4 regions of the Paenilisteria weihenstephanensis genome follow, and region 2 is predicted to be linked to each of the others. Evidence: predicted binding sites of a transcription regulator. Region 2 holds the regulator's gene; each other region holds the start of a gene.
The links. The regulator Rex, encoded in region 2, represses fermentation and respiration genes when NADH is low (regulators of the CRP and FNR family bind a similar motif). The targets are predictions, from matches to a motif close to TTGTGAAATATTTCACAA.

Region 1: the regulator Rex is predicted to act here: its motif matches at 2,948-2,965, upstream of nirB (nitrite reductase large subunit NirB).
Region 3: the regulator Rex is predicted to act here: its motif matches at 3,003-3,020, upstream of UE46_RS00990 (L-lactate dehydrogenase).
Region 4: the regulator Rex is predicted to act here: its motif matches at 3,889-3,906, upstream of adhE (bifunctional acetaldehyde-CoA/alcohol dehydrogenase).

The regions. Positions count from the first base shown of each region.
Region 1 is NZ_CP011102.1:283,343-291,659, forward strand. Features, by position in the region: gene UE46_RS01285 (putative polysaccharide biosynthesis protein) at 1-1,325, shown strand, start outside; gene UE46_RS01290 (RNA-binding S4 domain-containing protein) at 1,403-1,666, shown strand; gene UE46_RS01295 (sirohydrochlorin chelatase) at 1,735-2,433, shown strand; gene UE46_RS01300 (precorrin-2 dehydrogenase/sirohydrochlorin ferrochelatase family protein) at 2,430-2,870, shown strand; gene nirB (nitrite reductase large subunit NirB) at 2,984-5,383, shown strand; gene nirD (nitrite reductase small subunit NirD) at 5,390-5,701, shown strand; gene cobA (uroporphyrinogen-III C-methyltransferase) at 5,698-6,729, shown strand; gene UE46_RS01320 (GAF domain-containing protein) at 6,750-7,193, shown strand; gene UE46_RS01325 (sensor histidine kinase) at 7,200-8,228, shown strand; gene UE46_RS01330 (response regulator) at 8,221-8,317, shown strand, end outside.
Region 2 is NZ_CP011102.1:2,605,406-2,613,722, reverse strand. Features, by position in the region: gene UE46_RS12725 (ABC-F family ATP-binding cassette domain-containing protein) at 1-732, opposite strand, end outside; gene UE46_RS12720 (redox-sensing transcriptional repressor Rex) at 1,111-1,752, shown strand; gene UE46_RS12715 (ISL3 family transposase) at 1,912-3,135, opposite strand; gene UE46_RS12710 (aminoglycoside 6-adenylyltransferase) at 3,286-4,074, shown strand; gene UE46_RS12705 (DNA glycosylase AlkZ-like family protein) at 4,076-5,146, shown strand; gene UE46_RS12700 (hypothetical protein) at 5,258-5,680, shown strand; gene UE46_RS12695 (hypothetical protein) at 5,695-6,093, shown strand; gene UE46_RS12690 (YdiK family protein) at 6,420-6,608, opposite strand; gene UE46_RS12685 (CPBP family intramembrane glutamic endopeptidase) at 6,620-7,291, opposite strand; gene groES (co-chaperone GroES) at 7,555-7,839, shown strand; gene groL (chaperonin GroEL) at 7,878-8,317, shown strand, end outside.
Region 3 is NZ_CP011102.1:221,872-230,188, reverse strand. Features, by position in the region: gene UE46_RS01005 (hypothetical protein) at 1-35, opposite strand, end outside; gene UE46_RS01000 (right-handed parallel beta-helix repeat-containing protein) at 175-1,935, opposite strand; gene UE46_RS00995 (50S ribosomal protein L25/general stress protein Ctc) at 2,128-2,757, opposite strand; gene UE46_RS00990 (L-lactate dehydrogenase) at 3,081-4,019, shown strand; gene UE46_RS00985 (putative heavy metal-binding protein) at 4,127-4,447, shown strand; tRNA gene UE46_RS00980 (tRNA-Asp) at 4,521-4,593, opposite strand; gene UE46_RS00975 (glutamate decarboxylase) at 4,738-6,144, opposite strand; gene UE46_RS00970 (hypothetical protein) at 6,271-7,434, opposite strand; gene UE46_RS00965 (YitT family protein) at 7,469-8,308, opposite strand.
Region 4 is NZ_CP011102.1:1,693,604-1,701,920, reverse strand. Features, by position in the region: gene tsf (translation elongation factor Ts) at 1-759, opposite strand, end outside; gene rpsB (30S ribosomal protein S2) at 844-1,620, opposite strand; gene UE46_RS08240 (multicopper oxidase domain-containing protein) at 1,820-3,682, opposite strand; gene adhE (bifunctional acetaldehyde-CoA/alcohol dehydrogenase) at 4,069-6,669, shown strand; gene UE46_RS08230 (arsenic transporter) at 6,758-8,053, opposite strand.

The DNA of each region.
Region 1 (8,317 bases), 1.1 Mb from region 2:
CAATTTTTCAATCAGCGTTACAAGTTATGATTGGTGTTGGACTCGTGTTTTTTATCGCGATTTTCTTCGGTGCCGAGTTTATTGCCCGCGTCATGGGAGACGTTCATCTGAGCGTATTGATTCGCGTCATTAGCTTTGCCTTTCTACTCATGCCGTTTTTAGCAAGTTTACGCGGCTTTTTCCAAGGGCATGAACAAATGATGCCAACCGCGATATCCCAGACAATTGAGCAGCTCGTGCGCGTTGTTATTATTATCGGTGGCGCGACAGGAGCCGTAGCACTTGGATGGAACCTCTACATGACTGGTGCCGTAGCGATGAGCGGAGCAGTGGTTGGTGGCTTAGGCGCGTTCGGAACTTTGCTATATTTCTACGTACGTAACAAACCTGAGAAAATTAAGTTTACTAAAAAATGGGCCAGTCCTGCGTTTGTGAAGCAATTTCTGGCACAGAGTATCGCGGTTTGTACGACTAGTGCGATGTTAATCTTATTTCAGCTCCTCGATTCCTTCCAAGTTTACCGTCTTATGCGTTCATCTGGAATCGACGCAGCAACAGCGAAGTCACTAAAAGGAATTTACGATCGCGGTCAGCCGTTGCTACAACTAGGTTTAGTATTATGTATGGGGCTCGCATTAGCAATCGTACCAATGATCACAGCGGCAAAAGCGCGTGGCGAAACGAAAGAATTACGCCGTTCCGTACTCTTAATCATCAAGCTAACAATCCTGCTTTCAGGTGCCGCCACACTCGGCCTAATCGCGATTATGCGTCCGACAAATCAGATGCTCTTTGAAACAGCCTCTGGAACTGGCGTTTTACAAGTATTCATTTTATCGCTGTTTCTAAGCTCGCTAATCGTCACCATGAGTAGCATTTTGCAAGGATTCGGAAATATGGCCGGGCCCGCCGTCGCCGTTTGCGTCGGACTTGCCGTCAAACTCGCAACAAACGCCATGCTCGTTCCGCGATTTGCCACATACGGCGCATCATGGTCAACCGTCATTGGGCTCGGCGCGACACTTATCATCTGCTACATACTGCTAAAGCGCCAACTCCCAATCCCGTTCATCCGTAAAAACATGATCGGCTGGGCATTACTAGCTTTTGCAGCGATGATCGTCCTCCCCGTTTTCTGGGAAGCATTCTGGCCATTCACAAGCCGCATCGGCAGCGCAATCCAAGCCTTACTCGGAGCGCTCATCGGAGGCGTCATCTTTTTCTATTGCCTCATCAAATTCAAGTTACTCACAACACGCGATCTAGTATTCATGCCATTTGGCTCGAAACTGCTATGGCTCGCCAACAAAATTCATAAAAGATAGTTGCAATTCCTTACCAATCATGCGAAGATAAAGATAAATTTCACTGACAAAGGATGGATGCACTTATGGCAGATTCAATGCGTTTAGATAAGTTTTTAAAAGTATCACGATTAATTAAACGGCGTACCGTAGCGAAAGAAGTTGCCGAAAAAGGCCGCATTTCCGTTAATGGCACCGTTGCAAAACCAGGAACGAACGTCAAAGCAGGCGACGAACTTGTCATCAAATTTGGACAAAAAACAGTCACTGCTCAAATTGATCGCTTAGAAGAAAACGCACGCAAAGAAGTCGCGACAGAAATGTACACGATTTTAAAAGAAGAACGCAAAGACGAAGAATAAATAGGGAATCGAGTTTGAGACGCACGATGGTTTCAAGCTCTTTTTTCACATTTTGAGGAGGAAAACCAATGAAAGCCATCATGTACGTTGCTCACGGAAGCCGCCTACCCGAAAAAAACCGCGAATTCCGAGTTTTTGTAGAAAAAATCATGCAGAAAAGACTAGAATCATGCCAAAAAATCGCTTTTCTAGAAAAAGAAGACGAAACCATGGTGCTCGTTGGGGGAGCGATGATCAGAGCAGGAGCAACGGAGATTACAGTCGTGCCAATGCTCCTATTCCCAGCGATGCACGCTACAAAAGACATTCCAGAACACGTTGCAAATCTGCGCGCAAAGCATCCAGACGTGGCTTTCCGAATCGCCGACACATTTGGTGCTGAACCAGAAACAATCGCCGTCGCAGCATCACGAATCCGCGCCGCCGATCCAGGCCCAGACGCGAAAATCCTCGTTATCGCTCATGGAAGTGCCTCCTACGCTGAACCACGAAAGCAGATGGAATCGGTTGTCGCGCAACTCGGCAATAATGTTTCGCTAGGCATGCTTCACGGCGAGCCGAATTACAAACAAGTCGCCACGGAACTGGCCGCTACAAACCAAAACATTTACTGGATGCCATATTTCCTTTTCAAGGGCCAGCTCGTCGATAAAATCCGCGCAGGAATCACCGAAGTAAGCGAGGCGTGGCGCGAAACAGACTGTCTCAATCTAGATCCAGAGCTCGCAAACGCAGTCCTCCGCAAAATCGAGGAAGTGAGTCCATGACAAACGTTGGCTATCCAGTCCTCCTCCAACTCACAAACAAAAAAGTCGCGATCATCGGCGGCGGCAAAATCGCAACCAAAAAAGCACATAATTTGCTTCCAACTGGCGCTACGATAACAGTTATAGCACCAACGTTTACCGAAGAACTACAACAAATGCCCGTCCAGCGAATCACTGGAAATTACGAAGCATCGCACATAAAAGACGCGCTCCTCATTTTCTGCTGCACAAACGATCCAAAAGTAAACGCGCAGATCACGCATGACGCATTACCACACCAACTAGTCAACGATTGCACAGATAAATCCAGATCCGACTTTTTCAACATGGCAACCGTCCAAAAAGAAGACCATCTGATCGCGATTTCCACACACGGCAGTAACCCAACTAGATCCAAGGAAATCCGCAGAATAATCGAACGGAGCGCTGATTTTTAAGCGCTTTTTCAGTGTTTTCCCTAATATGGTATCTTACCGAACTCCTGTATAATTAAGACATCTAAATTCGCAATCATTTGTGCATTAATTCACAAAAAACAGGAGGAAAAAACATGCCCAAACAAAAACTACTCATGATCGGCAACGGAATGGCTGGCGTACGAACGATCGAAGAAATACTAGACCGCGACCCAGAAAAATACGACATTACAATCATCGGCGACGAGCCACATCCAAACTACAATCGCATCATGCTATCTAATATTCTACAGAACAAAATGACGCCATCCGAAATTATCCTGAACGACGAAACATGGTACGCATCCAATAACATCACGCTACATACAGACGAAAAAGCGATATTAATCGATCGCCACACAAATACAGTCACCACAACAAAACGAAATATTAGCTACGATAAACTTATTTTAGCGACTGGATCAAGAGCATTTATCCTCCCAATTCCAGGCGCCGATTTAGAAGGTGTTCTCGGATTCCGAACAATCGCCGACACTGAAAAAATGATAGAAACCTCTAAAAAATATGAACGAGCTACCGTCATTGGCGGTGGTCTACTTGGCTTAGAAGCAGCACGTGGCCTTCTTGATCAAGGTATGGATGTCACCGTTATCCATCTCGCAGACTGGCTGATGGAAACCCAACTCGACGCCAAAGCAGGTGAACTTTTAAAAGCAGATCTAGAAAAACAAGGCATGAAATTTCTCATGCAAAAAGCGACCGCGAAAATCATTGGGAAATCGCGCGTCACAGGTTTGGCATTTAAAGATGGCACACAAATCGAGACGGACCTCGTAGTCATGGCAATTGGTATCAAACCAGAAATTGAACTAGCCCAACATGCCAATCTACCGACAGGGCGCGGCATCGTAGTTGACGACTTCCTGAACACCGCCGATCCAGATATTTTTGCCGTTGGAGAATGCGCGGAACATAATGGTATCGCGTATGGTCTTGTAGCCCCACTTTACGAACAAGGAAAAGTACTCGCCGATCATCTTTGCGGCATTGAAAACAAAGGCTACCGTGGCAGTAAAATGTTCACCCAACTTAAAGTTTCTGGTTGCGACCTTTTCTCAGCTGGCGATATCAAAGAAACAGCAGACATCAAAGGCGTCACCATTTTCAATAGCATCGAAAACAAATATAAAAAAATCTTTATGCGCGATGAAAAACTAGTCGGCGTCGTGCTTTACGGTGATACAACAGAAGGCAACCGTCTTTATAATCTACTCAAAAAAGAAGAAGAACTAACCGACTTCACGCTCGTTTCACTGCTCCATAAATCAGGCGAATCAGAAAACGTGAGCGTCGCAGAAATGCCAGACGACGAATCCGTATGTGGCTGTAATGGCGTCACAAAAGGCGATATCACGCGCGCCATCACTGACAAAGGTCTGACCACAATCGGCGAAGTTACTGCGCACACCAAAGCCGGCGGATCTTGTGGGAAATGTAAACCAATTATCGGGGATATTCTTGAACACACACTTGGCGATGACTTCGTAAGCGCTGCACCAGCAGGAATTTGCGGATGTACCGACCTAACGCGCGATCAACTCATCATCCAAATCCGCGCGAAACAACTACAAACCGCAAAAGAAGTCCGTCACGTCCTAGCGTTCCGCAACCCAGAAGGCTGCTCGAAATGCCGCCCAGCACTCAATTACTATCTCAATATGATCTGGCCGCAAACACACGCCGACGAACCAGAAAGCCGCTACGTCAACGAAAGACTACATGCTAACATCCAAAATGACGGCACCTATTCGGTCATTCCGCGCATGTACGCAGGCCAAACAGACCCACAACAACTCATCAAAATCGCCAAAGTTGCCGAAAAATATAACGTTCCACTGCTAAAATTAACAGGCGGACAACGCATCGGCCTATACGGCGTCAAAAAAGAAGACCTCCCGAAAATCTGGGAAGAACTCGACATGCGCTCCGGTTTTGCATACGGAAAAACATTGCGTACCGTTAAATCCTGCGTCGGCTCGAAATTCTGCCGTTTTGGAACCCAAGACGCACTCGCACTTGGCGAAGCCTTAGAACGCCAATTCGAATTTGTCGATACACCGCATAAATTTAAAATGGGCGTTTCCGGTTGTCCAAGAAGTTGCGTCGAATCCGGCGTGAAAGATTACGGCATCATCTGCGTCGAAAACGGCTATCAAATCTACATCGGTGGAAACGGCGGAACAGAAGTCAAAGAAGCACAGCTCCTAACCACCGTCGCAACCGAACAAGAAGTACTCGACATTTGTAGCGCCTTCGTTCAATATTACCGCGAAACAGGCGTCTACATGGAACGAACCGCGCCATGGCTCGAACGGATGGGCATGGAACACGTCCGCGAAATCATTTTGGACCCAACCGAACAAGCAAAATTAAAAGACACGCTCGCCGAAGCACTTGCAGGCCGCGACGACCCATGGAAACAAGTTTTAGAAGACGAAGAAAAACAAAAACTATACCACGTAGAAAGAGTGTGACCCGGAATGGAGAAAAAATATATAGCAGACTTAGAAAATTTGACACCGCTCATCGGCCGCGAAATTATCATGGATGGCACGACGATAGCGCTATTCCGGCTAACAGACGACAGCGTAAAAGCGATCGAAAACCGCTGCCCGCATAAAAACGGTCCACTAGCAGAAGGCACCGTGTCAGGAACCAACGTTTTCTGTCCACTTCACGACTATAAAATCTCTCTAGAAACAGGAGTAGTCGCAGCTCCCGACGAAGGCTGCGTCAAAACGTATGAAACTGTAATCGAAAACGGCAAAATTTACTTGGTCACAGCACTATGACAAATGTGTATCTCATCGGCGCAGGCCCAGGCGATCCAGGACTCCTAACGATCAAAGGTCGGCGCCATCTGGAAACCGCAGATATCATCATTTACGACCGTCTCGTCAACCCGATACTGCTCTATCTAGCCAAAAAAGACGCTGAATTCCTATACTGCGGCAAGCTTCCACACCATCACACCATGCGCCAAGAACAGATCAACGCAGCTATCATCGCGAACGCCGCTCAAGGCAAAAAAGTAGTCCGTCTTAAAGGTGGCGATCCAGCTATCTTTGGACGCGTTGGCGAAGAAATGACCGCGATATCAAATGCTGGGCTCACCTATCAAGTCATCCCAGGCATCACATCGAGCTCAGCCGCGTCCATTTACGCAGGAATTCCCTTAACACATCGCGATCACAACGCGCACGTGACCTTCGCAACGGGGCATCAAAAAAATAACGCGCTTACCGAACTGGACATGACAACACTAGCCCAAGGAGGCACACTCGCGTTTTACATGGGAATCGAAAACCTCCCACACATCTGCGAAAAAATCACAAGCCAACCAGACCTATCCAAGCTCCCGATTGCAATCATCGAATGGGGCACACTCGGCCGCCAAAAAGTACAAATCGGAACCATCGCAACCATCGAAGCCGAACTAGCCAAAACAACACTAAGCAATCCAGCCATGATCATCATCGGAAACGTTGTCACAGAACGCACAGGACCTGCTTGGTTTGAACAAACACCATTGTTCGGCAAACGCTTCGTGTTAGCGTCCAAAACCGGCCTAACCTTCGATCAACTATGCGAATACACGGAACTTGGCGTGGACATTTACGCCCTCCCAGCACTCAGCGCTCAAGATTCGCGGTTCGACGACATTACTAAGCGTGTCTTATCCGAGCAAAAATGGGATGGCATCATGTTGCATGACGATATCCCAGCTTCAATTTTGCAAGAAGAATTGGCACGATTGGGCATAAATGAAACTTTTCACATATTCCGAAATTTCGATCCACATGTTATTCTAGAGGTGTAGCCAAGGAGGAATGACATTTGATGAAAGAACAAGATATAGCAAGTGAACTAATCGATATACGACTGCAGTTGGGGCTTGATTTCGTTGGTATTGCAACGGCTGTAGCTGGAGAAGCACAAAAAGAAATACGCTGGAAATACGTGGCGGGGAATCGTAATAATCGCTATCAGAAAATCGTCCTCCAAGTCGGAAAAGGTATCGCTGGAATTGTTTGGCGGACCGCACGGCCAATCATTGCCGAAGATCTGAAAAACGATCGACTCGCGCCACTACAAGAATATCCAATCGCGCTAACCGAAAATCTGGCCAGTATCATCGCCGTGCCAATCATGTCAGACGGCTCGGTCATAGGTGTTATGCTCGGCGGGTATCGTAAAGTGACGCAAATAAAAGAAACAACCATTGATGCTTTTCGAATCACTGCTGATAAAATGCAACAAAGTCTACAGAACATAAAGGAATGATACAAAATGGAAATGTCTGCCGAATTATTGATGAAAGTTTACGATCAAATGAGCGATGCTATCTTTTTGCTACGGAATAAAAGTGAGATCATCGCATCCAACCCAGCTGCTAAACAATTGTTGGGCGAATATAACGTGAATCTCGATGATTTTTGCACGTACTGCAATGGCTATACATCTATTTTCGAAGAGCAGACATGTCTCGGATGTTCTTTGCGTAAACGGATCGATAACTCCGCGTTCCAAATTTTTCTGAACTTGAATAGCGGTGTGAATATCCCATTCAGCGCTAGTTATACGCTCATTGACGAAGACGCCGATATCAGTTTATTACTTTTAAGAAATCTAACCCAACAGCAACATACGGAGCAAATTTTAAAGCAAAAAACGATGACGGAATATGTAATCAATGCACAAGAAAGTGAACGTAAACGCCTGTCCCGCGAGCTTCACGATGGCTTGGCGCAAGGCTTATACAGCACATTAATCGAACTTCGCAAAATCAAATACATGACAAAAAAAGAAGACTACGAAACGAGCATTTTGGAAATGGACTCGATGCTCTCGACGACGCTCGAAGATATTCGAAACATGGCGGTAGAATTACGTCCATCTTCTTTGGATGACCTCGGCATTTTTGCAGCCTTAAAAGCTTATTTTAAACGCTACGAGCAATTATTTGGCGTCCATGTTGTCTTCGTCTCCGAACTTTACGGAACCCGTTTTCCAGCAAGCGTTGAAACAATGCTATATCGCGTAACCCAAGAAGCCTTAACGAACGCCGCTAAATATGCTGACGTGGATGAAATAGAAGTTTACCTTTTCAAGACAAAACAGACGATCGTACTAGAAATCAACGACCAAGGCATCGGCTTTTCACCAGATCATTTTACAGCACAAGGAAGCGGCTTGGGATTGCTAAACATGAAGGAACGTGTAGACTTATTGCACGGCGAATTCGAATTACGTTCAGAACCCGACCAAGGCACAAAAATACTAGTCAGAATACCATTGGAGGCGAGTCAACATGATTAGAGTACTTGTTGTAGATGATCACGCAGTTGTTCGGAGCGGGCTGGCGTTCGTTATTAATTCCCAAGAAGACATGACGGTGGTCGGCGATG
Region 2 (8,317 bases):
ATAGCGATCGATCTGCGTACGGCTAATTTCGTACACTTGATTCACGACCTTATCCAGAAAATAGCGGTCATGAGAAACAATAAGAAGCGCGCCTTTATAGTTTTGCAAATAGCTCTCCAGCCAAGAAAGCGTGGCGATATCTAAATGGTTGGTCGGCTCATCGAGAATGAGAATATCGTGTTTAGCGAGAAGTAATTTCGCCAAAGCAAGACGCGTTTTTTGCCCACCGCTAAGGGAAGCAATCAATTTCTCATAATCCTCTTCGAAAAAGCGTAAACCGTGCAAAACCGAGCGAATATCCGCTTCATACTGGTAACCGCCTTGCTCTTTAAACGCGTGCTGCAATTGATCATATTCCTTTAACGTCTGTTCATATTGCTCCTTGTTATCATAAATAGCAGGATTACCGAGCTGTTCCTCCAGTTTTCGCAAATCCTGCTCCATCGCTTGAAGCCCGGTAAATCCAGACAACATCTCATTCCAAATCGTTTTCGTCGACTCAAGCCCAGTATTCTGCGCTAAATAGCCAATTTGAACATGTTTTGGCTTTGAAATCGTACCGCCATCATAACTAATTTGCCCCGCAATAATTTTTAAAAGCGTTGATTTTCCCGCACCATTACGGCCAACCAGCGCGATTCTGTCATTTGTCTGAACCTCTAATTTTATATTTTCTAATATCGTTTCAGCGCCAAAATTTTTGACGATCTGCTGTACTTGTAAAAGTATCATTGTATATTTCTCCTTCATCATATCTCTATCTTCCTAGTTTATCGTAAAGGAGCTATAGAAGCAATGATATAAGAAAGGAACCGCTTACTATCATTGAATTCACAATCTCGACCTTGTGAAAATACTAGCAATATTACATTTGTTGCTGTATAATTGTATTTGAAACGTTATGTCACAAAATAGTAACATAATATGTGAGCAAAAACATTGTGAATCCTATGTGAAATGTTTATAGTAAATAAGCAAGCATGTGAAATAAACAACGATAGAAAAATGCGCAATCATTTTTTACTGTAGGAGCATGTTTTGTCACACAAGGATAAGGTTTTAAATTTGATCGTTGTCCAGTTAAAATCAAAAGGAAGAAGGGAAACAAACATGATCGAAGAAACGGGCAAGATCCCACAAGCAACAGCAAAGCGTTTGCCACTGTATCATCGCTACTTAAAATATTTGCATGAGTCAGGCAAGGAACGAGTATCATCAGCTGAATTAAGCGAGGCTGTGAAAGTTGACTCAGCAACCATTCGTCGTGATTTCTCCTATTTTGGAGCACTAGGTAAGAAAGGCTATGGCTATAACGTGTCCTACATTTTGGATTTCTTTAGCAAGACACTTAGCCAAGACAAACAGACAAACGTAGCTATTATCGGTGTTGGTAATTTGGGGACTGCACTTTTACACTACAATTTCATGAAAAATAATAATATAAAAATCGTCGCAGCATTTGATGTTGACGCCAATAAAGTTGGAACAGTGCAACAAGATATTCCGATTTACCATCTTAATGACATGCAAGATCTATTGAAGGAAAATAAAATCGAAGTCGTGATTCTAACGGTACCATCCGATGAAGCGCAAACGACGGTGGATCGCCTGCTTGAAGCTGATGTCAAAGGTATTCTAAACTTTACACCAGCGCGTATCAGCGTTCCAAAACATGTCCGCGTGCATCACATCGATTTAACAACCGAATTACAAACATTGATTTACTTCCTAGAAAACTATCCAAATAAATAATAAAACGAGGCCAGACATCATGTTTGGTCTCATTTTTTGATAAGGGGGCAGATTAGATGCTAACAGAAGTGTTGAAGAAAATAAGAAAATGGCTCTTTGTCAATTGTTGGGGTGAAATATCGAGGTACAAGCTAGGGAAATAGTGGCTTGTACCTCTTTTTAGCCTACAGAAATGTCAAAATTTTTGATAAAGTGCTGGGCAAGTATTTTGGCGCGGAACCGTGAAAAGTTTTGATAGCCATAAGAAGTACGCTTGATGACCTTGGTTCGGTTGTTAATTCCTTCTACGAAACCATTGGACAGATGTGGGTAAATGAAGGCATTGATGATTTCTGTTTCCCAGCGTCGGAAAGTACCGATAGCTTTTATGAATTCTGGAAGCTGTTTGTCTTGTACGAGTTGATAGAAATCGTGTAAGGATTGACGAACGTCGCGGCGTTCTTGTGCTTTATTGGCATCAAACCAAGCCTGATAGGCTTCCTTGATGGTGTAGGCGGTTTGTAGATCAGGGTGCAAGCTTAAGTAACGGCGAATGATGCTTTTTTGCGCTGTATCCAGCTTATGAGATCGCTTGAAAAGGAGTTTTTGTATCCGTTTCCCGTGTTTTCGATCTTTTTCTGAAAAACGCTGTTGGACACGAACGCGGACTTTATTCAGCGCCCAATAGATGTAGCGAGAGAAGTGGAAAGAATCGGCAATAATAACTGGTTTGTCAAGAGCTTGTTGCACAGCGTTTTTGAAGGTCGAGCTCAAATCCATGATAACCATCTCTACCTGATGCCCGCGTTCTCTTAAATAACGTTGAATGGTTTTGGCGCGACGGTTTTCTAAGATATCAATGGGGCGACGAGTCATGGGGTCAGCGATAATGAGTTGGAATTTGCCTTTGTCGGTATCTCCCTTGAACTCATCGATAGCGATGACTTTAGGAAGAGCGACGGGAGGCGTGGAAAAGGCTTCTGTACGCGCGTCGAATAGGCGCATAATTTTAGGTGCGGTGGTTCCAAACGTTCTGGCAGTATAGGTAAAGGAGGGGGCAGAGATACTATGGAAAAGGGCTGCTTGATGCCAAGATGTCGAAAAACGCTGATAGCGTGCCACAAGTCCTTGATTTTTTTCATCAAATGATTTTCCGCAGGAACAAGCATATCTGCGTTTTCGATAGTGCACATAGACACGTTTTTCTGCGACTTTTAGATGTTGGAAAGTGTGCGTACGATAGTCTTTAATGCGATCTGTCCGTGTTTTACAAGAGGGGCAGGCATGTTTTTTTCGTTTTAGTTGGATATGAATGTGGCAGATATGATTTTCAATCGAATAATCAAGAAGTTGGATGTTTTTATTTTCTAAACCGATGAGTTGTATGATAAAATGGTCTGGCATGGTAATATCGCTCCTTTGGATTGGGTTTCGTCACTTTTATCTTAAAGGATTTTGATATTACTGTGTATTTTTTTGTCTTGAAATGAGAACAAAAAAATGCGGAGATAGATTATTTTCTACCCCAACATTTATTATAGAACCAAGAAAATAGTGGCGTGGGGTAAATCTCAGCCGAAAGTAAAGGCATTGGTGTTAGAAGGGTCACTCGCAAAGCAACAAGATGTGGATGATTTATCTGATTTAGATATCAATATTTGGTATGACGGAGATGTCCATTACGGCAAAAACCGAGATTGGCTTGTTGAAATTGGCGACGTACTCATCGATACCCAACTACATATGGAAACTCCCGCTGGAAACATCGCGACACAATTAGTTCTTTTCCAAAATGGCGTGAAAGTCGATTTTTCATTTTGGCCAATTTCTTTGCTTGATAATCCCTTTCCCTACTATGAAAAGTTAGAAATCCTGCTTGATAAAGACCAATACGCAGATAAAATCCAATTATGTCTACTTGAAAAGAAGTGGGAACCGATTACAAATGCCACGTTCGATCAAATTGTAAATGAATTCTGGTTTGAATTACACTACGTGGCGAAGTTTATAAAACGCGAAGATATCTGGTTCGTTCAAGACATTCAAGCAGGAATCCGTGAAAATTATTTATTGCCATTGCTAGAAGAAAAAGCAAGAATAGAAGGACAAGAAATATCATTTTCAGGACGTAAAATAGAGAAATGGACATCGAAACCGATTGTTTCAAAATTCCCAGCTATTTTCGCAGATTATACAGTTGCGTCGAATTGGCAAGCAATGTGGGAAGAAATCACGTTATTTGAAGAAGTTTCCCATTTTATTGCTTCAACATACCATTTTAGGCTACCAACAGTTAAAATAGAAGGCATGAAGGCGCTACTTTTGAAAATACAGGAGGATTAGGATGCTTACAAAAAAAGAAATAACAGAAATCAGATTACAGAAACTTGGGATGAATCAGCCATATAAAGATCCAACCGCATTTATGCAGCAGGCGATCGCACTACAATCGCAAAATCATCAACCGGCGCTTGTGAATTTTTTGCAGCACGTGGATATGACTTGGGAAGAAGCAGAAGCGTTTTTTGAAGAGCAACATGTGATTAAAATATGGGCAAACAGGCTGACATTACATACTTTTTTAATCAGTGATTGGGAGCTAGTTTTTCGCGTTTTTGGTACGAGAACCAATATAGTACATCGGATTTGTAAAAAAGAGGGCGTTGATCTAGCGGCAGTTTTAGCTCAGATGGATGCGCTCGGACGGAAACAAGAAATCGTTAGCCGTAAAGAATTAGAAGCGATTATTGGCGATTATTCCGCGCAAGTGACCTCGTCGATCATTGCCCAAGCGGCGATGCAAGGTATTTTCCGATTGTTACCATCGAGCGACACGATTCGAAATTATACCCACCGGATTTGGCTGGGAGATTTTGAAGAGTGGGAGGCGGAGCAAACGAAGGATCTGGAAGCGATGATGACGCTGATACGCCGTTATTTAGCAGGTTATGGCCCCGCAACATGGAACGATTTCAGGCATTGGAGCGGACTAAATGTTGGTGAAATAAAAGCAGCGACACTGAAATTAGAGGATGAATTAGATACATTTACTTTGGACGAGGAAACCTACGTGATGCTAAAAAATGATAAACCGCTGATTCAGGAAAGCCGCGTATTTCTAACAGGAAAATTCGATCAGGCGGTAATAGCGTATAAAGATCCGACCTGGATTATGACAGAAGCCCAGCGTAAATCAGCTTGGACGGTGAACGGGCATTGTTCCGCCATTATAGTAGCCGAAAATCGGGCTGTTGGACTTTGGAAATACGAATGGAAGAAAAAAACGTTAGTATTCACCGTTTCTTATTTTGAAGAAGCGTGTTATGAGGAACTTGTGAAGCGAGAATTAGAACGATTTGCCATGCGATTTGGGAAACAATCAATAGAATTTGAATATAAGGGTCTGCAAAAATAAGATTCTGCTTGGGATAAAAGGTTCGAAAAGGAAAATAAATAGTTGTTTCTTGTTCTGCAAAAATGTGCTATAATTAGTTATATTTTAGAAAGCGGATGGGAGGTGTTTTATGTGGATTTTGAAAGATTTCTTTTAACTGACACTAGTGAATTTTTTAAGTTTTCTATAGAATTTGAGGATATAGCTTATCTTTTGTTAGTTGATACTTTTGCAAAGGCTGAAAAAAGCTTCGGAGAAAGAATTTTTGAGGATGATTTTGTACCTAATGATAATCATATTCTTGTTAAGTGTGGTATTAGACGTGAACTGACGATAAAAGAAAGAGAGTACATACTTTCTTTTGTTGAGGGGCTACTTAGTTTTAAGCCCAGTATTGATTATCTAGTTGATTTCTTTGATGTAGATGTTGATTTGGAATCTGGTTATCCAGAAGGCGATGGTATCATTGATTTAGTAGAAAGAATTAATGAATTATTTGAATCAAATATCGTCATTAAGGATGCGTCAACGATTAATAATATCATACAAAAATAAGGGGGAAATATATTATGAAAAAATTTAATAAGATTATTTGTGTATTGGCGGCTGTTATTTTGTTGTTTTCATTTGGAAATGTAGCAGAGGCAGCATCTAGTGCTACTGTGGATTTGGGAGATGGCTATAAAGCTCGTATCGATCGACCGCACGATACGAAAACAGGTAAATGGCACGGGCATGTGTATAAAGGAAATAAACAAATAGGTTCAGAAAATGTTGATGGAACTAAACATGATGGAAAGACATTTAAAGATGTTCCTAAAAAGAAATTAAGTAAGCTTAAGGATTCTAAAAAATGGAAAGAAGCTAAATCTAAAAATGATAAATTGGTGAAACAAAGAAATAGTCAATCATCGTTTAGTAATTTTTTGAAATGGTTAGGCAATAACTTAGTTATTTTAAGTATATAAATTTACATTTTTTAAATACGCGATAATCTAGTACTCATGTACATAAATAATGATTTATAGTATTTTTATGTAGAGATATGGTTACTTAGATAGGTTTTTATCATTAGAAGGCTCTTTCAGTAAATGAAGGAGCCTTTTTTGACTGATAGTGAACTAATTAGGAAAGACCTTTGTTTTACAAAAGGTAATCGTATTTTCATTTTATTACCATGATTAATTAATAGATCCTAAAGAGTGTTAGAATTATATTAGTAATAGAATGAGAGCAACCTCTTAGGTTAGAGATGTAATATTCTAAAAGTGTTTTGAGATTCATGTTTAAAGTTTTATTTTTTCTTAGATAAGCCAATAGAAATAAATTTAATTCCAGTTACAAAATTGACGGTAGACATTGCAATCATTAGATAAGTCAAAATTGTCCAGCCATTATTATTTACTTGATTTACTGCAAAGTACACGAAAACAACAGCGAGAACTAAATAAATAAGTCCTTGCAACGATAATGGTTTATTCATAACAGACCTCCTTAGGTGAGTTGAGGAATCATTACAATAATGTTCATCAAAATATGGGCTATAATGGGTATGGCAATTCTTTTTGTTTTTGTGTAAAGATAACACATAATTAGTCCAATCACAACATATACAAGCAAATATGCTAAATCTATATGGGCCAAGCCGAATAAGACAGAACTTATGACAGCAGCCATATGAATATTTATTCGGGAAGCTAATTCCCCAAATATAATTTTACGAAATATAATTTCTTCAAGTATAGGTGCCAGAACTGAGGTGAAAATAATCATTATGGGAACCATACGAGTTAATTCACTCATAAGTTCTGTATTTTGAGAAATGCCAGTGATACCAAATATACTCATAATGAAAAGAGCTATATATTGACCCAAAAATAAAAATATTACACCAACAACCGCATAGCCGATACTTGTTCCAACCGGCAGTGGCTGTCCCTTCTCAATTTTTGTCGAAGGTGCTTGTTTACGAAGGAGGAGCCAAATAATAATAACCGCTAAAAAGTTACTAAAAACACTCCAGTAAACCGCGGAATACGTGACGATTTGTTGTCTTGATAAATCAGTAACCGCTCGTAAAATCCCCATTACAATTGGGGCGCCTATTAAAGAAGAAAAATAAGCAGCAAAGTATGTTAAGAGCACATACCAATAACGTCTATTCAAACTAACACGACCTTTCGATTGAGGAACTACATTTTTGTATGAAAAGATAAAGCTGTAAAGGATATACTTGAAAATAATCAATCCCGTCCTTATGGATACTTTCCCATTGTACTAATTATTAAGGTAACAATCAACACAGGGGATATTGATAGGTGTAAATACTTGCATTTCTCCCGTATTTTTTATAATATAAGAAGTGGGTTAGCACTCTAATGCTATGAGTGCTAAAAATCATAAACATAGACTTGAGGAGGTTGTTTTAATTGTTAAAACCATTAGGAGATCGCGTTATTATCGAAGTTTTGGAAGCAGAAGAGAAAACGGCAAGTGGTATTGTATTACCAGACGCAGCACAGGAAAAACCACAAGAAGGTAAAGTGGTAGCAGTCGGAAGTGGCCGCGTGCTTGATAATGGCGACACAGTTGCACTTGAAGTAGCAGAAAATGACCACATTATTTTCTCTAAATACTCAGGCACAGAAGTAACATACGACGGAAAAGACTATTTGATCGTACGTGAGTCAGATGTGCTTGCAGTCATCAAATAAATAATACGAAAAACAACAAATAGAGGAGGAATACAAAAATGGCAAAAGATATTAAATTTAGTGAAGACGCACGTCGCGCAATGCTTCGTGGTGTTGATCAATTAGCAAATGCTGTAAAAGTAACATTAGGACCAAAAGGACGTAATGTCGTTCTTGAGAAGAAATTTGGTTCACCTCTTATTACAAATGACGGTGTAACAATTGCGAAAGAAATCGAGTTGGAAGATCGTTTTGAAAATATGGGTGCAAAATTAGTATCCGAAGTTGCAAGCAAAACAAATGATGTTGCTGGTGACGGAACTACAACAGCGACAGTTTTAGCACAAGCAATGATCCAAGAAGGACTTAAAAACGTAACAGCTGGCGCGAACCCAGTTGGTATTCGTCGCGGAATTGAGAAAGCGGTTGGAACTGCTATTGAAGAACTAAAAGCAATCTCAAAACCAATCGAAGGTAAAGAATCGATTGCACAAGTTGC
Region 3 (8,317 bases), 1.0 Mb from region 2:
AGCGCTGATTGGATTGCTGTTTTTATTTCTTGCAAGTTAAATCTCCTCCTTGTACTGTCTATTCTAAAATCTTAACACAGAATCCCTCTTGAATTAACTATATTTTCATTTTTCCTAAACCGTAAACAACCAGAAATGCATCCATCGCATCCCTGGTCGTGTCCTACATATTATTTAAAACAAATACAACGGTACTTTCTTCGTCACTGCCGTCTTCCCGATCTTGCTCGTGATCCAAAGTAACTTCGGTTTGGCGCTGTAGGTTGGTTTTAGTGTGAAGTTAGCAAGGGCTCCTTTTTTGAGCGTGATGGGTTTCGTCAGTGCTTTTCCAGCGCTGTCTTTCAATTGTATCGTCTTGGTCGATTGATCTGTGAAGGACCACATAACGCCGCCTGTGATTACTCCTTTTTTATAGCTTGGCAATTGGATGACGCTGTCGAGGTAGCCTCCGATATTTTGAAACGGCTTTGTGTTTAGTGTGTTTTGGCCAAGGTATAATGTGTTCACCACTGGTAGTTTCCGGATTGGGGTTCCTGCGACCAACTGCTTCACGTTTTTACTGTTGATTTTGTTGCCTGTGACGGTTAGGAGTGATGTGCCGAAATAGGTCAGTTTGCCGCCGATCGTTTCGGTTTTTTCGCGGACGTCAATCAAGGTTTTGTAGTAGGTTGGGATGTCGCCATTGATTGTGAAGGTGTTTTTGCGAATCGTGATTCCGGATGCTAATGTGTTTTCGCTCGCACCTCCGAAAATTCGGATTGGAAAACTTATTTTTTGTGAGGTGAATTTGTTATTTTCAACTAAAATGTATTTGGGTGCTGTATATGTGTTGCGGAGTCGCAGGTTGAAGGTCATGAAGGATATGGCGTCTGGACTGTTTATGGTTACGATGTTGTTTTGATAGGTGGCGTGTGCAATTCCGCTGCCTCTTATGCCGGTATAACCAACGTACTGTGCGTTTTTCACGCCCCACTTCTGTTCGATTTTTTGATTGTCGGTGTTGCGTTTATTGTTGTTATTTTGAAGGGATACGTTATTTCCGGTGACGGAGACGTAATTGTTGGCTGGGCCGTAGCTGTCAATTCCGCCGTCAAGCATCATGTCGGGTGCGACTTTGTTCGCCTTGGCCGCGTTATAATGATAGCCGCCGTAGCGTTCCATCCAATCGATAACTTTGTTGTTGCGAATATAAATTGGTGACTTGGCTGAGCCGTTTCCTTGGTACAGGCTGATTCCGGAGCGACCTGAGTTCTTCACGGTATTTCCGTCAATTTGTAATCCATCTGTGTAGCTTGCGGTAATTCCACCTTGTAGTCCTGAATTAAGTATTTGATTATTGGCAATTTTCACGTTTGTCGCCTTTGCTACGCTTAATACGGATGATCCTACTTGATTGGCGTTTAAAATCATGTTTTGGACCGTGATATTGCTTTTTGTTATTTTTTTGTATGTGGCGTGATAGTTTGCGGTCGATTCTGCTTTTGGAACGGAGCCGATTTCGAGTAGATTGTTTTGGTACACGTTTGTATTGTGTTTCGTGAAATCGTATTTGGGCATCGTTGGATTGTACTGTAGCGTGAAGTTTCGCAGATTCAGGTTGTTCACCGTGGTTATGCCTTTGCCTGTTTCTGTTGTCATCGGCCCATTGTTCAGCGTGATTTTGGAGTCGGCAGGGTTCGTGCTTACTCCGAGTATTGTCACGTTTGATTTCAAGATAATACTTCCTGTCACTTCAAAATTCCCTTTTGGGATCGTAATGGCTGTTTTGGATTGGTTGATTGCATTTTGGAGCACTTGTGTATTGTATATTCTGATTTCTGGTGTGGCTCCGGGTTTTAGATTTAATACGGCTGCTTTTGCTTGATTGCTTTGAAGGAATAGTCCCCCGATTAAGACCATCGCAAAGCCCAGAAGCAGTAGAATCTTATTTTTCATGTTCACTACCTCCTAATTCCTAACACTTTTATGTCTTGCTTCAATCTGTTTGCCCGTTCTTAATTCTATGTAAACCTTCGTGTAATTGTGAACACTTTGTGACGAAAAATTGGACAAAATAAAAAAACGAGCAACAGCGCCAAATTTCTAGCGTTATTACTCGTTTTTAGTATTATTTTTTACTTTTGAAATTTATTTATCTGCATTGCCTTCTGAACCGTGGATTGCTTCTGGTTCTGTCACTGCACTGCTTGTTGTTTCTGGCTCATCAGCAGAACGTGGTGCTGAAACTGTCGCGATAACTTCTTCGCCATCAGTAATCACTGTGTAGTCAGCGTTTTTAGCTAGGTCTGCTACTGTGATTGCATCGCCAATGTCAAGGTTTGTAATATCTACTTCTACTACTTCTGGTAATTTGTCTGGTGTTGTAGCAACAGTTAGATCGTATAATACTTGTTGCAAGACTCCACTAAGCTTAACGCCTTTGGACTCGCCTACCAAGCTGATATTTACAGTCGCTTCAACTTCTTCGGACATATCTACCGCAAGTAAATCGATATGCTCAATGTCACCTTTTAATGCATCTGTTTGGTAATCATGTAGTAATACGTTTAATTTCGCTCCGTCGATTGTTACTGAAAATACGGAATTACGGCCATTATCTCGAACTGCTTTAATGAACGTTAAAGCGTCAACGGATACTGGAACGTTTTCTGCTTTGTAACCATATATAACACCTGGAATTCTACCTGCATTACGGATAGCTGTTATGTTCGAATGCGGTTTTGTTTCTCTTTTTTGGACTTCTAATGTTGTTGCCATGAAAAATCACTCCACTCATTTTATATTGTACACTTCCATCATATACCCTTTTGCCTCAAAAATGAAACGATAAGGGTCTTTCTGACTAATAATTCGACATTTCCCTGTAAAGCAAGGTTTATAACTTCATATATTAAGGTAAAGAGAGGAGAAACCTATTTACTTTGTGTGAACGGGCTTTCATCACCCAAAATCTGTATCATAGCGCTTACACATTTTCTATATAACACTTTTTCGAAACTTAGTCGTTCAAGGTTTCACAAATGAAAATATCATGTTATACTGTACTAGTAGATTGTATTTTTTGAAGGAGGAATTTAAAAATGAAAGATCATCAAAAAATCATTTTAGTCGGGGATGGAGCTGTCGGTTCTAGTTACGCCTTTGCTTGTGTGAATTTAAACATTGGGCAAGAATTCGGGATTATTGATATAGATAAGGATAGAACGATTGGGGACGCGATGGATTTAAGTCACGCGGTACCTTTTTCAGCGCCTAAGAAAATTTACTCAGCGAATTATAGTGATTGTCACGATGCGGATATCGTTGTTGTTACAGCTGGTACGGCGCAAAAACCTGGTGAAACTAGACTGGATCTTGTGAGCCGTAATATACGTATTATGAAATCGATTGTGGACGAAGTTATGGCGAGCGGATTTGACGGTATTTTCTTGGTAGCGTCGAACCCAGTGGATATTCTTACTTATGCGACTTGGAAATTCTCTGGTCTTCCAAAAGAGCGCGTGATTGGTTCTGGTACGAGTCTTGATACGGCGCGTTTCCGGATGTCGATTGCGGATTTCTTGAAAGTCGATGCGCGTAATGTCCATGGCTATATTTTGGGTGAGCATGGCGATACGGAATTCCCGGCTTGGAGCCACACAACGGTTGGTGGTCTGCCAATTACGGAATGGATCGATGATAGTGAGCAAGGCGCGATGGATACGATTTTCGTGAGTGTTCGTGACGCGGCTTATGAAATCATCAACAAAAAAGGCGCAACGTTCTACGGGATTGCAGCAGCACTTGCCCGGATTACAAAAGCGATTCTGAATAACGAAAACGCGATTTTACCATTGTCTGTATATATGGATGGACATTACGGCTTGAACGACGTGTACATTGGTGCGCCAGCTGTCGTGAACCGCAAAGGTGTTCGCCACGTTGTTGAGATGAAGTTGAATGATCAAGAAAAAGAACAAATGGCAAACTCCTCGGCTACTTTGAAAAAAGTGCTGGATGATGCGATGAAAGATTATTAATAAAATGCTTCGAGCGCTGAATTAGGATTCAGCGCTTTTTTTGTGTTTTCTGGCGGAGTATGCTATTTTAATGTCATAACATCATAAAAATTAGGAGGTAATGGAACATGATTTCAACAACAACGCCGAGTGTAGATGGCAAGCAGATTGTGGAATATAAGCAGATCGTTTTTGGAGAGGTAATTACTGGGGTTAACTTTATGAAGGATATTGGCGCAGGATTGCGTAATTTCTTCGGTGGACGCTCGGAGGGTTATGAGCAAGAACTAGTAGCGGCTCGTGAGGAAGCGATTCGCGAAATGGAAGAGCGTGCGGCGAAACTGGGCGCGAATGCCGTAGTTGGCGTGGACATCGATTATGAGGTACTTGGTGCTGATAATGGGATGTTGATGGTGACGGCTTCTGGGACTGCGGTTGTCGTAGCGTAAAACGAAATCTATAACGAAAAATCGCGTCTTGTCTGGGAAATTAACTCCTAAACAAAACGCGATTTTTATTTGACGGTCCCGACGGGATTTGAACCCGCGATCTCCTGCGTGACAGGCAGGCATGTTAACCCCTACACCACGGAACCTTTCTTGCTGCACCATTTTTGGCACTTCCTTATTAAAACATGTTTCAGCCTTGAGGTCAAGCGTTTTCGGGAGTTTTATCAAAAAAAGAGAGCTAATCGCTAAATTCAGCTCTCTCAGACGGTATAAAAGCCGCTTTTTGTAACTTAGTGGGTAAAGCCGTGTGTTTTTTTCGGATGCTTGTCCGCACTCGGTAGGATATGTGATTTCTCTAGTTTTTCGATCGTTGCTTTTAGATCGCGAACGAATAGTAGCGCGGAATCGTAGCTGAAATCGCCTTTGATAACGACGCGTAAAACAACCATTTCTTCTAGATCTGCGGGCATTGGATACGCCGGAACTTGCCAGCCGCGCATCCGCAAGAAATCAGACAAGTCATAGAGATCCCATTTCACATCTGCGTCTTCTTTTAAAGTCCATGCGACAACTGGTAATTGCTCCGCTCCGTTCACAATTTCGAACATGCCTAGTTTTTCGAGTTCTTTTGTGATGTATAGGGCGGCTTTTTGCGTGCGGGAATGGACTTGGCGGAAGCCTTCGAAACCGAGTCGCAGGAATAAGTAATATTGGGCAACGATAAGGCTCGCGGGACGTGAAAAATTGATAGCCATGGTTGGCATGTCGCCGCCTAGATAGCTGACGTTGAAAATAAGTTCTTTTGGTAGCCATTCTTTGTCTTTCCACACGACCCAACCGACGCCAGGGTATACCAGACCATATTTGTGCCCGGATGTATTGATGGATTTGACGTTATCGAGGCGGAAATCCCATTCTAAATTGGGTTCCATGAATGGGGTGTATAAGCCTCCTGACGCTGCATCCACGTGAATATACACTTTCACCTTACTTGTTTCGTTATAGGTCGTGATCGCCTCGTCCAGAGCTTTGATGTCATCGTAACGGCCTGTGTAGGTTAATCCCATGATGCCGACGACGCAAATGGTGTAGTCATCGATGAGGTCGATCGCTTTATCTGGATCAAGCGCGAGGCATTCTTTTGTAACCGGGACTTCGCGCAATTCAACATCCCAGTAGACGCCAAATTTCTCCCAAACGACTTGGTATGCGGAGGAAATGATCATGTTTGGACGTTTACTCATGTCGAGGCCGAGTTCGCGCGCTTGTTTTTTCCAGCGAAAAAGTGCTGCCATTCCGCCGAGCATGCAGGCTTCGGATGAGCCAACCGTCGACGTACCAATGAACTCATCTCGTTCATCTGCATTCCACAGGTTTGCGATAATGTTGACGCAACGCTCTTCAATTTCTGCTGTTTGTGGGTATTCTGATTTGTCGACCGCATTTTTATCAAGCGTGTTCATGATTAGTTGCTGCGCTTCTGGCTCCATCCACGTCTGTACAAATGTCGCTAAGTTCTGGCGAGCGCTTCCCTCATCGCGCAATTCATCCATGATAAAATCGTACGCAGCACCTGCTGGCATTGTATCTGCTGGAATTTCATAGCGCGGTAGTGGTTGTTCGGATAGCCCTTCCCCATAAAATAACCGTATTTCATCGTGCTTCGAGTCTTTTTTATTTCCTCCAAGTAACGCCATTTTCTGGTCATCTCCTTTTTAATGTCATCATAGTTACCATAGTCTCTTTCGTCTCGTGGCAAACCTCAACGGAAAATTCCGCGCAAAAAGAGGAGAAAGCAAGTCTATGCTTCTCCTCTTTTAAAGTCAATGTATTAACTCGGCCAAAATACTGGTGATGATGACCGAAGTTATTGTTACTGTTGAAAAACCTGCGATGATCATCTTCGGTAAAATTTGACCTTCAATTGCCGCGATTTCTTGTTCGTTTTCACCAACACTTCTCGCGGCTTCCTGACTCAAAATCATTGTTCCTGGGAACCCATATAGTGTCGTGAGCCCAATCGCGATGGACATTGAAAGACTGTACCCGAGGATTTTCCCCATGACGGCGGAGAATGCGACGCTTCCTGTTACACCTATGGCGAACGCGATGCAAAGTGGACCGATAAGTGCGATTAGATCGTCGACGGAGGATGTCGCTAGCGGGCCGAAAATAATGATTAAAATAGCGAGCATCATAAGGCCGTAAGCATCGATTCCGCTTAGAATGTTCGGTTTGAAAACGCCAAATGCGCGTAATAGGATACCAAGTAGTAAGGCAACGACGAATTTGTTGAGAACGCCGTCCGTGATGTTGTTGACGTAAGCTGCGAGTACTACTACGACGCCGACTACGAACAGGGTTCCAGCTGTTGTTTGTAACGCTTTTGGCAAGATCGTTTTGCCTTCTTCGTGATGCTCTTCAGCTTTTACAACTTGAAGTGTCCCTGCGCGATATTCCCCTTTTAAACGGTTCGCTTCTTTTCGCAAAATGAGGGATGTCAACGGGAAACCAATCAAGCCCTGGAACGCTGCAATTAAAACTGGGAAAACAGCGACAAGCATAAGACCTGAAGCGAGCGCGGCATCTTGCACGATGATGACTGAGATTGTTCCCCCGCTGATCGCGCCGATTGCTGCAATGACAAAATTTTGATCTAAGAAAAAAGAACCGATTAAGAATAGGAAGGCAACGATACCAAGTACCGCCGCGACTCCGATTACAACTGTTTTCCATTGTTTTTTTAGTTCGTCGAGGCTGATCATGGTTCCGATGTGGACAATGATGAAGCCAACAACCGTCTGTCCAAGCGCGAGTAGGGATGAACTTGTTAGCAGATCTTCTGGGAATATATTTGTTTTAAATCCTACCAGGAAAATGATCGAAGCGACGAGTAGTGAGGAAATGAGTGATTTTGTTTTTTTAGAAACGTAGTCACTGATAACCCAAATAAGCATGATAATCGTAAAAGCTGTCACTGGATTCATGATTAATTCCCCCTTTTTGTTGTGTTTTTAGTTTTTATTCAATTGTATGATAACTGAAACCGAGGCCGTGTACTTCAGACACCGTATAGGCGATGACAAAGGAATGTTTGTCGTAGGAGTTAATCATTTTGAGAACCGCTGGATATTCCCGACTTTCAAGAATGACCATCAGCATTGTTTTATCGCTCCCCGTGTATCCCCCTGATACAGAGAAAACTGTGACGCCACGCCCGACTTCTTCGAGCAAACCAGCTTTGATGTCTTCCATTTTTTTCTCGCTCATAATCATTACGGCTTTACGTTTTTTGAGGCCTGTCTCCAAGAAATTCATAATTAGTGCAACTAAAATCAATGAGAGAATCGCGAATAAAAATTCTTCTACTCCGAATACGAAAATATTGAAAATAACGATAATCGAATCGACTAAAAATAAGCCTAGCGATGTGTTCAAATTGAAATATTTTTTAAAAATAAGTGGCGGTATCGTCGTCCCGCCGCTAGAAGCCTCAATACGATAGAGAATCGCGACTCCAATTGCAAAAATCATGCTGCCGAATATGACCGAAAGTAAGCGATCTTGTGCCAACATGACTTCTGGGATTACTGCGAGCGACAATGGTAATAGTAAACTTCCTAGGAAAGATCTAATAAATACGGCCCTGCCTAGAAAAATGAATGCTAAAATAAGCATGACTACGTTCAAAACTAGTACTGTTATCGCAATATTAATGCCAAATGCTTGCTCCACTAGGATTCCGATACCACTTACGCCACCTGCTGCAACATGATGTGGCGCTAGAAATAGGTTGATACTGGCACCAATAAGCCCGATAGAAATCGCTACTAGGAAAAATTGTTTTATGATATGTTTCATTCAAACACC
Region 4 (8,317 bases), 910 kb from region 2:
AGTTACGTCTGGATTTTTAACGAATGGTTGATCTTCTAGGCTAATTTCGCTAAGGTATTTCGTTAAGCGACCTTCGACCATTTTTTCAACGATGTTAGCTGGTTTGCCTTCGTTAAGAGCTTGCTCTGTAAGGATTTTTCTTTCGTGCGCAATTTCGTCTTGAGAAACGTCATTACGAGAAATGTATTTAGGATTAATTGCTGCAACGTGCATTGCAACATCTTTCGCAATCGCGTCATCAGAAGTTCCTTCAAGAACTACTAATACACCAATACGTCCACCCATGTGAATGTATTCGCCAAATGCGTGATCAGCAACTTTTTCTTTAATTTCAAAACGACGAAGAGAAATTCTTTCACCGATTTTTTGGATTGCTTCATTGATGTAGTCTTGTAAAGATTGCCCATTAGGCATTTCCGTTTTTAAGGCTTCATCTAAGTTATCTGGACGAACAGTTAGTAGTTGGTTTGAAATGTCTTGTACTAATTGAATGAATTGGTCATTTTTAGCTACAAAATCTGTTTCCGCGTTGATTTCAAGTACTGCAACATGTTTGTCATTGCTGACAACACTTGTCATACCTTCTGTCGCGATACGATCTGATTTTTTAGCAGCTTTCGCAATACCTTTTTCACGTAGGTAGTCGATTGCTAAATCCATATCTCCATCTACTTCTACTAATGCTTTTTTACAATCCATCATACCTGCACCAGTTTTTTCACGTAGTTCTTTTACCATTTGAGCTGTAACGTTAGCCATTTACAATTCCTCCTAATATAAAATTGTTTGAAAAAAGGTGATAAGAGATTGCCACTTATCACCTTGTTAGTTTTAAATCATATCTTATGCTTCTGTTGTTGGTTCTTCAGCAACTGGTGCTGCAGGTTTTTCTTCAACAACTGGAGCTTTTACTTCTTCAACAGGAACTTCTTGCTCTTCACCTTGGTTTACTTCGATGATAGCATCAGCCATTCTAGCAGTTAAAAGTTTAACCGCGCGGATAGCATCGTCATTTGCAGGAATTACGTAATCAATTTCATCTGGATCACAGTTTGTATCTACAATACCGATAATCGGGATGTGTAATTTACGAGCTTCTGCAACAGCAATACGTTCTTTACGAGGGTCAACGATGAACAAAGCATCTGGAAGACCTTTCATATCTTTAATACCGCCTAGGAATCTTTCTAATTTCTCTTGTTCTTTCTTAAGTAGAACAACTTCTTTTTTAGGAAGGACTTCGAAAGTACCGTCTTCTTCCATTTTTTCGATTTTCTTAAGATGTTTAATACGTTTTTGGATTGTTTCAAAGTTTGTCAATGTTCCACCTAACCAACGATGGTTAACGAAATATTGACCTGAACGGATCGCTTCATCACGTACTGAATCTTGCGCTTGTTTTTTAGTTCCTACAAAAAGGATTGTTCCACCGTCAGCAGAGATTTCTTTCATGAAATTGAAAGCTTCGTCTACTTTCTTAACAGTTTTTTGTAAATCGATAATGTAGATACCGTTTCTTTCTGTGAAGATATATTTCTTCATTTTTGGGTTCCAGCGACGTGTTTGGTGGCCGAAATGTACCCCAGCTTCTAACAATTGTTTCATTGAAATAACAGGCATGTTATTCCCTCCTATGGTTTTATTTTTGCGGATTTTCCGCCCTCCGCGTGAATCAACCAGACAAAGACTTGCAAGCAAGCACCTTTTGTACTGTCCTCAACGCGTGTGTGATTTAACACTGTTTTCTATATTAGCATAAAAACCTTCGTATGACAAGTAAATGCAACGTTTATCTTACAAAATAGCGAAATGTTTTCTCTTATTCGTGCGTATGTCCAGAAAATGGTGTGTACACATTGTCATACTGCAGGTGCATCATCATTCCGTTGGTCGCATGGTCCAAGTTATGGCAATGATCCATCCAAATTCCTGGATTATCAGCTTTAAATGCGACTTCATATGTCTCACCAGGCTTTACGTTTAGAGTGTCTGTCCACCAAGGACTACCCGTTGTCGCTTCCCCATTACGCGTCAGAACAAGCATGGTATGTCCGTGTAAGTGCATCGGGTGGTGACCATAACTCCTATTGATAAACGTCGTCTTCACTAGATCCCCCTCACTGACCATGAGCATCGGTGTGTTTGGATAAAGCATGCCGTTAATCGTCCATAAATGATGCACCATACCGTCGAAAAAGGCTAACTTACTGTCAAATACCATCGTAAATTCACGATCAAATCCACGAGATAAATCTAATCCTGTTGCTTTTTGTTCACCGTATTGCTCCGGTTTGAAAACTTCTTTTGGAATATCATGAGAAGCTTCGGTTGTTCTCGTCGTCGATTGGAATTCCCATCCTCCTGCCTCATCTTTTGCATCAAATAACCGCACTGCATGATTTGGCATCGTGAATGTAATATCCATGCGTCCGCCAGCTGGCACCTGTAAGTACGTATCTTTTAGATTTGTTGGTCGATAGATGGCGTTCCCGTCAATCGCAGCCACTTGATACGAAGCTCCGTTCAGAATGATTTTTTGTGGCTTATTATGTGCATTTCCAAGACGGATTCTGACTTTAGTACCTGGTTTTACAGTTTTCGGCAAACTTCCATTAGCTGATAGTAGTGCGCCATCTTTATCTATATATTTCGGAGCAACGAAGCCCACGATTTCGAGTTCATTTTGTGTCCTGTCTTTTGGTTCAACAACGAGCGACCCAAATAAACCATGACCTACTTGTTCGGAAGACTGACTGTGAGAATGGTACCAAAATGTCCCCACTTTATCCGCTTTGAAACGGTACGTATGACTCTCCCCAACCCCGACTGCTTTTTGCGAGATATCCGGGACACCATCTTCTGAGATCGGTACGTCATATCCATGCCAATGAATCGTAACGCCATCCGCAATATCTTTGTTCATTAAAGTTACCTCCACGACATCCCCCTGTTTTACGCGAATCGCAGGCCCGGTCATTTCTCCATTAAAAAGCCATACTTCTTTTTTCGTCCCATCAGGAACCGTCATCCTTTTTTTTGCCGCTGTAAAACGATAGCGCTTGGTTACGTCCGCTTTACTCGGTCCAGTCAAGGTAGTTACATCCGTTTGATTCTGCAATTTCGTCGCATTTCCACCGCCCCAATCCATAATCATATCTTGCCCATCAGCCTTCATTTCATTTGCGTTCCATATGAGCGACACGGAAATAAAAGCAAGAATTGTAAAGACACTACCAACAATAAGCCAGCTACGCTTTGCTCGATCTGCCAGCCATTTATTCCATGCATATAATAGAAAGAATGCGAAAATTGGTACACCAAAACATTCGAAATATTCCCTAACGCTCGGAAATGCAGGTATTTGGAAAGCAATCATAAAAACAGCAAACCAAGATATGAAAATCGCATACCGTTTTGTCACCGTTCGCCAGCTCGTGTGTTCCCGAAAAATCAAGACTAGCAAAATTGGAGACAAAACCATTGGTGCTAACATCCCAAAAATTTGCCGAATAAATTCCCAACCAATAGTCAGGCTTGCAAGTAGCGCAACGGCACACCAAGCTATGAAAAAAAAGCCATTTACGATAAATAAAGCTCTGGTACCTTTAAAGAAAAAAACTGACCAAATAACTGCCATTGCCACCAGTATAAAAATAGAACTCCCAAAAAACATCATATACATCTGTATGTAACTCCTTTTTATCTATATATTGTCATTTCTATTTAAGTATACTACAAATTGCACAATCTTTCTTAGCAATCGCTAGTAAAATTATGTTATACCGTTGAGAAAACAACGTAGAAAATCACGCTATTCTCTTATTTTAACTATGTCAAAAGGTGTGCTAGTCTCTTTTTAGATATGCCTATTTTCCCATTTTAAACACTAAGTGAATGTTTTCACAAAAACAACTAGACAAAGACTTTGTGAAGTGTTACACTTACTTTATAAATAAGAAACACAAAAAAAGGACGGCGAGTCGACCGCCGCAATTTTTTTGAAATAACAGGGACATTAAATGTCACGAGAGGACGTTTTTAGTCCCAATATCATTGGAGGGTTCAAAAATGGCAATGAAAGAAAAAGCTGTAAATGAAGAAGTAGAAGTTCAAAAGGTAATTGATAAATTAGCAAGTAATGGACAAAGCGCACTGAAAGCATTCGCTGACTTTGACCAAGAAAAAGTAGATAATATCGTTCATGCAATGGCACTAGCTGGTCTTGATCAACATATGCCTCTTGCTAAACTAGCGATTGAAGAAACTGGTCGCGGTATTTATGAAGATAAATGTATCAAAAATATTTTTGCAACAGAATATATTTGGAATAGCATTAAAGCAGATAAAACAGTCGGCATTATCCATGAAGATAAACAAACCGGTGTTGTTGAGATTGCAGAACCAGTCGGCGTTATTGCTGGGGTAACTCCTGTAACTAACCCAACTTCTACTACACTATTTAAAGCTATCATTGCTATTAAAACACGTAACCCAATCATTTTCGCATTCCACCCAAGCGCTCAAAAATGTTCTTCTGAAGCCGCTCGTGTTGTTTATGAAGCAGCAGTTGCAGCAGGCGCTCCAGAACATTGTATTCAATGGGTTGAGAAACCATCACTAGAAGCGACAAAACAATTGATGAACCATAAAGATGTAGCGCTCGTGCTTGCTACAGGTGGTGCAGCAATGGTTAAATCAGCGTACTCTACTGGTAAACCTGCTCTTGGCGTTGGTCCTGGTAACGTTCCAGCTTACATCGACAAAACAGCGAAAATCAAACGCGCAGTAAACGACCTAATCCTATCTAAAACTTTCGATCACGGTATGATTTGTGCTTCTGAACAAGCTGTCATCGTCGACAAAGAAGTTGCCAAAGCTGTAAAAGACGAAATGGAAGCGAACAAATGCTACTTCGTTAAAGGCGCTGAATTCAAAAAATTAGAAAGCTATGTTATCAATCCTGAAACACACGCGTTAAATCCAAATGTTGTAGGTAAATCCCCTGCTTGGATCGCAAACGAAGCTGGATTCAAAGTTCCAGAAGATACAAAAATGCTCGTAGCTGAAATTAAAGGTGTGGGCGACGATTACCCACTATCTCATGAAAAACTAAGCCCAGTCCTAGCTTTCATTGAAGCGAAAGACCAAGCACAAGCTTTTGATCGTTGTGAAGAAATGCTTGTATACGGTGGTTTAGGTCACTCAGCAGTTATTCATTCAACAGACCGCGAAGCACAACTAGCATTCGGTTTACGTATGAAAGCATGTCGTATCATTGTGAACGCACCATCTGCTCAAGGCGGAATCGGCGACCTTTACAATGGCTTCATCCCTTCCCTAACACTAGGTTGCGGATCTTACGGTAAAAACTCTGTATCACAAAACGTTAGCGCAACAAACCTTTTAAATGTGAAACGTATCGCAGAACGGAGAAATAATATGCAATGGTTCAAACTGCCACCAAAAGTATTCTTTGAAAAATATTCTACACAATATCTACAAAAAATGCCGAACATCGAACGCGTATTCATCGTAACTGACCCAGGAATGGTGCAATTCAAATATGTTGACGTTGTTATCGAACACTTGAAAAAACGCAGTAACAATGTAGACATTCAAGTATTTGCAGACGTAGAACCAGATCCATCTGACGTAACTGTTTATAAAGGCGCAGAACTAATGAAAGACTTCAAACCAGATTGCATTATCGCACTCGGTGGTGGTTCCGCAATGGATGCTGCCAAAGGTATGTGGTTATTCTATGAACACCCAGAAGCTTCATTCTTCGGTTTGAAACAAAAATTCTTAGATATTCGCAAACGTACATTCAAATATCCTAAACTTGGTGAAAAAGCGCAATTCGTTGCCATCCCTACTACATCTGGTACTGGATCTGAGGTTACTCCTTTTGCGGTTATTACAGATAAAGAAAACAACATTAAATACCCACTTGCAGATTACGAATTGACTCCAGACGTAGCAATTGTCGATGCACAATATGTGATGACAGTTCCAGCTCACATCACAGCTGACACAGGTATGGACGTATTAACACATGCGATCGAGTCATACGTATCCGTAATGGCAAGCGATTATACTCGTGGATTGTCTCTACGTGCCATTGAAATGGTATTCGAATCATTACGCGCTTCCGTTCTTGAAGGTGACGAAGATGCTCGTGAAAAAATGCATAATGCTTCCGCTATGGCTGGTATGGCATTTGCCAACGCTTTCCTAGGAATTAACCATAGTTTAGCTCACAAAATCGGACCTGAATTCCATATCCCTCATGGTCGTGCGAATGCTATCCTTATGCCACACGTTATTCGTTACAATGCAACAAAACCTAGAAAACATGCGTTGTTCCCAAGATACGAATCTTACCGCGCAGACCAAGATTACGCACAAATTGCTCGCGTACTAGGGCTTCCAGCTTCTACAACAGAAGAAGGCGTGAAATCACTAGTTGATGCAATCATCAGCCTTGGTAAAGATTGCGGAATCGAAATGAGCTTGAAAGGTCAAAACGTTGACAAGAAAGCATTCGACGCAGTGGTTGATACACTTGCTGATCGCGCGTTCATGGATCAATGTACGACTGCTAACCCAGTTCAACCGCTCGTTTCCGAGTTGAAAGAAGTTTATATGAACGCTTATAAAGGTGTTTAATTTATAACTATATAAAAAAGAACAGCCCCTCCCTCGGGCTGTTCTTTTTTTATGCTACAACTTGTTTACATAATTAAATTATCGTTTACTACGCCCAAATAAGCAACGATATATACAATCCAACCAATGTGATAAATAAAACTGGCAGTGTGATGACAATTCCAATTTTAAAGTACATTACCCAACTTATTTTCACATTTTTTTGAGCTAATACGTGAAGCCATAAAAGTGTTGCTAAAGAACCAATTGGCGTGAGTTTAGGTCCTAAATCAGATCCAATAACATTGGCATAAATCAGCGCTTCTTTCATGATACCTGTAAAAGGAGTATGGTCAATCGCAAGTGCATTAATCATCACGGTTGGCATGTTGTTCATGATGGAAGACAGAATCGCAGCAATGAATCCCATCCCAATCGTACCCGCGAATAATCCATAACTACCGATGTATTCCACTGCACTGGCTAACACTTTTGTAATCCCTGCATTTTGTAGACCATAAACAACCACATACATGCCTATCGAGAAAAATACAATACTCCAGGGTGCTCCTTTAACAATTTTTTTGGCGTTGACAGCTCTACTATTTCGAGCTAGTACTAGGAAAATAAAAGCAATGAGTAATGCAATGAAGGAAACTGGTATCTGTAAAAGGCTACTCAAAAAGTACCCAGTGACCAAAATAGCTAAAACAAACCAAGAGATATGAAACATTTTTAAGTCCTTAATCGCAGAAACGGGTGCTTTAAGATCTGTCGCATCGTATCTTTTTGGTAAGGCTTTTCTAAAGTAAACATATAATATCAAAATGCTAGCGATCAGGGAGAATAGTGTCGGTAACCACATAATGAGAGCATATTGCGAAAAAGTGATGCCAAAAAAGTCTGCCGAAACGATATTTACTAAATTACTTACTACTAGTGGTAAAGAAGTTGTATCTGCAATAAATCCGCTGGCAATAATGAAGGGAAATACTTTCTTCTCATCAAATTTTAGTGCCCGAACCATCGCTAAAACAATTGGCGTCAATATCAGCGCTGCCCCATCGTTCGCAAAGAAAGCCGCAACCAACGCTCCTAATATTGCAATCAGAACAAACATCAATATTCCATTTCCCTTGGCTAGCCTCGCCATATGTAGTGCCGCCCACTCAAAAAAACCGATTTCATCTAATATAAGCGAAATAATGATAATGGCGATAAAAGCTAATGTTGCATTCCAGACGATTCCTGTCACCGTAAATACATCTGTAAAACTTACAACACCTAGTAATAAGGCAATAATGGCGCCACCACAAGCAGACCAGCCTATAGATAAATTTCTAGGCTGCCAAATAACGAAAATAAGTGTGCATATAAACACCAAAATCGCTAATGTTACTTCCATTTCCCCAACCTCCCAAAAGCCGTGTGCTATGTATATTGATTGCCGGCCAATATATAAAGATAAATCTATGAATTAGATATACATTTTCTTGATGATAGTAAACCGATACATAGATATTTATCTATATACAATATAAACCCCAAAATAATGTACGTCAAGTATTTCACTGCAAATTAGAAATACTTTGGATGACCCTACGCTTTTACTTGTATGTTAGTGGATTTTTAGCTATGTATACCTTATACTATCTCTATCACCTAGCGT